DNA from 2 places in the Lysinibacillus sp. BSL11 genome. Region 2 is predicted to be linked to the other one. Evidence: riboswitches for the same ligand, from Rfam matches in the RefSeq annotation. Region 2 holds a riboswitch; the other holds the start of a gene.
What was found. A riboswitch is a leader RNA that binds a small molecule or an ion and turns the genes downstream of it on or off. The one in region 2 is predicted to bind FMN.
Positions count from the first base shown of each region.

Region 1: it holds a riboswitch for FMN, as region 2 does, so the genes downstream of both, RCJ95_RS03850 (ECF transporter S component) here and ribE (riboflavin synthase) in region 2, are expected to answer to the same signal.

Region 1 is NZ_JAVGCX010000002.1:235,621-238,837, reverse strand. It holds gene RCJ95_RS03855 (RNA polymerase subunit sigma) at 1-732, shown strand, start outside; FMN riboswitch at 876-1,061, shown strand; gene RCJ95_RS03850 (ECF transporter S component) at 1,279-1,866, shown strand; gene RCJ95_RS03845 (sodium-dependent transporter) at 2,087-3,217, shown strand, end outside.
Region 2 is NZ_JAVGCX010000002.1:14,014-17,230, forward strand. It holds gene ribB (3,4-dihydroxy-2-butanone-4-phosphate synthase) at 1-625, opposite strand, end outside; gene ribE (riboflavin synthase) at 650-1,288, opposite strand; FMN riboswitch at 1,495-1,620, opposite strand; FMN riboswitch at 1,737-1,862, opposite strand; gene RCJ95_RS02730 (YibE/F family protein) at 2,083-3,207, shown strand; gene RCJ95_RS02735 (YibE/F family protein) at 3,204-3,217, shown strand, end outside.

The DNA.
Region 1 (3,217 bases), 220 kb from region 2:
CCAAATGAGCGTGTAGCAACTGATTTTGGAACAGAAAAGCCTTCTACCTTACAGATGTATGAAAAATATGCTCCTCAAATAGATGAAGAAGCCAAAGGGTTTACGGAATATCATCCTTTTAAAGGTGAACTGAAGGAGAAGGAAGACAAGCTTGTCCACGTTTTACCAAAGGACAATGACTATGATGTTGCATCAGCTACCGTTAATGAATACAAAGGGACTTTAGAGGATACCTTCTCGGATTCTGAATATACGGAAGTTGAGATTCAAAATGAAGATGGCACACCTTATGAGTTTTCTCAAGAGGGTGAGCCAAGTCAAGCCATGTCATTAACAAACGCTAAGCATTTTAATTATTATTTATACCAAGATGGTAATGGGGCAGAATATCTGTCACCAGATTTCCGTCAAACATTTGCTAATGTTACAGAGGCACTTACACTAATGAAAAACAAAAATGATGATGTTTATGTAACAGTGGTTCCTGAAAACGTAACATATACCGTGAAAGAGGAAGCGGAAGGTGTAGTCGTAACATTCGATATTCCCTTAGATTTAGCATCGATGGAGCCGATTCGCGCTACCCAATTGATTGAAGCTATGATGTTAACTGCTGCTAGCTTTGACCAACAATTACGCTTAGATAATGTGGTCCAAGAAAGCTGGGAAGGATTCGATTTAAAAACGTATTTGCCAAAGCCTGTGGGGCCAAATAAACAATCTATGCCTTAGTCAGAATCAAAAATGGAGCATCCCTGTAACATGGAATGCTCCATTTTTATAATACATACAAATCTAATCGGATTTTTTTAAGCAGAACTATTTACTTTTTCTTAATAATTAATTATAGTAAGGTTGTAGTATAAAATAATATGATTCATCTTCGGGGCAGGGTGAAAATCCCGACCGGCGGTAATAGAGTGGTGAACCGTTAATGTTTCCATTAACTCGAATGGTTTATGCTTCGCTCTTCAGCCCGCGACCTGTGCAAATTTATTTGCATGGCTGACTTGGTGTGATTCCGAGGCCGACAGTTAAAGTCTGGATGGGAGAAGATGGAGGTACGATCGTCATTCATTGTTATGAAATAAACTATGACCGAGCGCTTTTTTTGTATGGCTTTTTAAACGGTGCTCAAAAATAGTTTAAATTGACGCTTATTCGTCATGCCTTTCTCCCTTGTGCTCTTCATGCATAAGGGTTTTTTCGTGCTAACAATTGAAAGATCGTCACCTTTCTTCTTGCGAGATTGAATCAGCAAAGAGGAGAGAGTTTTCTATGAAGAAAAATGTTAAACTCCAATCGTTTATTACGATTGGCATGCTGAGCAGTATTTCGTTTTTATTAATGCTTTTTAATTTCCCAATTCCACCATTCCCAGCATTTTTGGAAGTGGACTTTAGTGATATGCCTGCATTAATAGCAGCCATCACAATGGGGCCTGTAGCTGGTATTTTAGTAGAATTATTTAAAAATGTATTGGATTGGATTTTCTCTGGAACGCCAACAGGTGTGCCAGTAGGTCATATGGCCAACTTTGCAACGGGTATTTTATTTATTTTACCAGTAAGCCTTATTTTTAATCGCTTTAAAACAATTGCTGGTCTTGTTGGAGGTTTAGCGACTGGGACAGTTGTAATGGCAGTAGGCATGAGTATTTTAAATTACGCAGTATTTTTACCGATGTACACATACTTCTTAGGTATGGAGCCTGTTGTAGGTGATTCACTTTATAAAATGATTATCGCTGGGATTTTACCATTTAACATTGTGAAAGGTATTTTATTAACGGCTATTATGGCATTTTTATTTACAACAATGCGCAAATGGATCGACCGCCAGCGTTCTATCTATATAACAAAATAATTTTTACTAACCTCGGGTCAATATACCTGAGGTTTTTTTGTTGGAAGGAACGATGGATAGGAAAAGGTGTGAAGAATAGAAAGGCAAAACTAACGGATAAATATAGAAAAAAGTAATAGAGTAAAATAGCTAAATAGTACTTTATGATTATAACCTAGTCGAAAGCTACATTTTCATGTAAAATAGAGAAGAGTTTAGAATGTTTGAGGAGTTTGAAGAGATGAGTGGAAAAAAAGGACAATGGTCTAGTAAATTAGGTTTTATTTTAGCATCAGCTGGTGCGGCGATCGGACTAGGGGCAATTTGGAAACTTCCCTATGTAACAGGACAAAGTGGTGGGGGAGCATTTTTCCTTATCTTTGTGTTATTTACCTTGTTAATAGGGCTACCGATGTTATTATCCGAGTATGTTTTAGGACGTGGTACACAATCCGAGGCTGTAACAGCGTATAAAAAAATTGCTCCAACTAAGCCAGGCTGGGCTTGGATTGGTCGAATGGGCGTGCTAGGTTGTTTTTTATTATTAACTTTTTATAGCGTAGTTGGAGGTTGGATCTTTATTTATAGTGGGCTAGGTGTAGCTGGCGCGGTAATTGATCCGGCAGTAGATCCAACTGAATTATTTGGAAAAATTATAGGCACACCTTGGATTACGCTAGTTGGTCTAGTGTTGTTTACATTGGTCAACGTACTTGTGATTTCATTAGGTGTACAAAATGGGATTGAAAAGGCCAATAAATGGATGATGCCGTTACTTTTCATAATGTTCATTGTCCTTGTTGTGCGTGCTGTTACATTAGATGGGGCAATGGAAGGGGTAAAATTCTTCTTATGGCCAGATTTCTCGAATATTACGGGTAAGGCATTATTAGAAGCCCTAGGGCAATCGTTCTTTGGGTTAGCAGTAGGCTTTTCTTGTCTAGTTACATATAGCTCTTATCTAAAAAAAGATGTCAGTCTTCCGAATTCAGCAGGTTCTGTAGTGTTGTTAACCGTGCTTGTTTCATTTTTAGCAGGATTAGCAATTTTCCCTGTGGTGTTCGCCTTTGATTTAGAGCCAGCAGCAGGTCCAGGTTTGCTATTTATGGTGCTACCAACAGCTTTTAGTCAAATGCCATTCGGTGAAGTGTTTTTAGCTATGTTTTTATTGCTATTTTTATTTGCTACATTAACGTCATCATTTAGTTTATATGAGATTATTGTCGCAGCATTTATGGAGAATAGTCAGAAATCCCGTCCAATGTGGACACTTTTACTTGGTATAGTCGTGTTTATTGCAGCTATTCCAGCTGCACTTTCTTCGAGTGTTTTGTCGGATATAATGATTTTTGAGAAAAGTATTTTTGATGCA
Region 2 (3,217 bases):
TAGAAATTTTAGATTTATTAGTGGATAATTGTTTACGATATGCAACCAATGCTTCTATCGATATCATTTTTAAGCCATGATGTGCAGCGAACTTTGTCAGTTCTTCAAACCGAAGCATGTGCCCATCATCCCCCATAATTTCGCAAATAACACCTGCTGGTACACTATCACAAAGCTTCGCTAGATCAATCGTCGCCTCTGTGTGCCCTCTCCGTTGCAGCACTCCTTGCTCTTTCGCAATCAACGGAAAAATATGGCCTGGTCGACGAAAATCAGTCGGCTTAGCTTGCTTTTCTATCATCCTTTGTATCGTTAGCGCACGCTCAAAGGCGCTAATCCCTGTCGTTGTTTCTACATGGTCGATGCTTATCGTAAATGCGGTTTGATGGTTATCCGTATTGTGCTGAACCATTGGATATAAATCTAGCTGTTGTGCAAGCTGCTGCGAAATCGGCGTACAAATTAAACCTCTACCATTGGTTGCCATAAAGTTGATTGTTGCTGGTGTGATGAATTCAGCGAGTGCCAGAAGATCTCCTTCATTTTCTCGATCCTCATCATCAACCACCACAATCATATTGCCGTGCCTTAAATCCTCTATGGCTTCTTCAATTGAATGTAGCACGATGATCAACTCCTATTCTATGATTTAAAAACCATGTTGTGCTAAATAATCTCTTGTAATAGCTGGCGTTGTTTGCCCTTTTTTTAATTGCCCTATAATGTATTTTCCGACTAAATCGGTTTCGATATTAACGATTGCTCCAACCCTCTTCAAACCTAAAACGGTTTCTTTGTAAGTATGAGGAATGAGCGAAATCGTGACACTATTGGCTTCAACATGAAAAAGGGTTAAGCTTGTGCCATCAATTGTTATGGAACCCTTTGGAATACAAAAGTTGGTTAGTTCCTCAGACATTTCGATATCAATATAAACGGCGTTTGCCACTGGACGTTTTCGCAAAATTTTGCCGACTCCATCAACATGACCAGCAACAAAATGACCTCCAAATCGTCCATTAGCAGGCATGGCCCGCTCCAAATTAACAGAATCACCTATTGCCAGCTGCTGTAAATTTGTTGCTTTGACTGTTTCAGGCATAACATCCATCGTAAGCTGCTGTTGTGTGAAATGTGTCACCGTTAAACAAACTCCATTGACCGCTATACTGTCACCAAGCTTGACATCCTCCGTTATCTTGGCTGATTGAATCGTAATTTTCATACTGTTCCGATCGCTTTGCACGGCTTTTATGATACCAATATCCTCTACAAGTCCAGTAAACATTCCATCACCTACTCTACTTTATTAGCACTTCTATTCTTTACTTTTAAAGTTGATCCACCTGTTTTTGTGCCTTATCCTTATCCTTCTCCCTTCTCTCGTTAACAATATAAAAATAAAAACCCCTTTACATCAAAGGGGTTTTGGGAGTATAAGACATCAACAAATAAGCCTATTTGAAAACAATTTTTTCATAGACTGTTATCTCATTCGTTCTTCTCCCATCCAGACTATCACTGTCGGTTTTGGATTTGCACCAAATCAGCTTGCGCTCACGGACTTTGAATTGCTTCATCACCGCCGATTGGGAATTTCACCCTACCCCGAAGAACATCTTCTATTCGATTGTAGCTAAATAAAAAAACTTCCCACAAGGTGATTGGGAAGTTTTGTAATAAATGCATAGTCAAATAAACCTTCTAAATTAGAATCAATTTAAAAAGTTCGCATTTTTACCCTTCTCCCATCCAGACTGTAACTGTCGGTTTTGGATTTGCACCAAATCAGCTTGCGCTCACGGACTTTGAATTGCTTCATCACCGCCGATCGGGAATTTCACCCTACCCCGAAGAATATTTTTATTTAGCTAGTCTTACGATAACACTATTTTATTATATTATCCATCCTTCTTTTTAAATTTTTTTGGAAGCATAAATTTTAAACAGCTCTGACGAGACTTAAAAAATGTAAAAGATGTTATTAAAATGATGACATTTAACCTGTTAATGGAACTTCTTAATCAAAAAAACGTTCCTTTACAAGTGACTATTCAGTCTAGCCGTTTGGAGGTCATTTACTTGACATTTTTAAAAAATATACCTTTTAAACAAGCTATTTGCTATGCCCTATTAGCATTCTGTTGTGGGGTTTCGATTGTTTTCGTACATCATAATGAACAATTTTATGATCGACCGATAGCGAAAATAACGCAAGTGGATGTAACAAAATCAGAACCAATGAAAGACATGTATGAAAATAAGGATTTTTTATTTACACAGGAAATTATGGCCATTATCAAAAATGGTCAGCATAAGGGGCAATCCATTCATTTGACGAATGACTATTCTTCGTCTGGTGCTTTTGATCAAGAATACCATGTAGGCAATGAAATCTTTGTCACGCTAGATGATCGCACAGCACAATCAGTTTTAACAGGAACCATTGTCGATTTAAAACGTGATCAAACCATGGTAATGATTGCATGGATTTTTATTTTTGCCCTACTTATTATAGGTAAAAGACAAGGCTTATTTTCTATCATTAGCCTGGTGGTCAATGCTGTGATTTTATCATTCGCATTAGATCTTTATGTGAAGCATGGGGGCGTAAGCCTATTAGTAGTCAGCGGCATTTGTGCGGTGCTATTTACAATTATCTCGCTACTACTTATTAGTGGATTAAATACAAAAACATATGTAGCCATCGTGTCCACACTTTTAGGCACTATTCTAGCGCTTATCATAAGCTCTATTGTAATGTGGTTGACAGGTGAAAATGGTCTTCGTTATGAAGAAATGCAATTTTTAACGCGTCCCTATCGTACCGTCTTTATGGCAGGTTTATTTATTGGCTCACTCGGGGCAGTAATGGATGTTTCTATTACAATGGCTTCCTCGATTTTTGCTTTATACGAGCAAGATCCTACGATCCCTGTCAAAGCACTTAAATCTTCGGGACATGAAATCGGTAAAGATATCATGGGTACTATTACAAGTATTTTATTCTTTGCCTACCTTTGCGGCTCCATACCTATGATTATTCTCTATTTAAAAAATTCTTCCACATTAGGGCTTACATTGTCCTTAAATCTTTCTTTAGAATTAGCCCGTGCCTTAGCAGGGGGTATTGGTGTTGTCCTTACGATTCCTATTAGTCTGTATACCGCTATATTTTTCATTAATCGAAAGAGGGTTCGAGAATGAATGTTGTCGT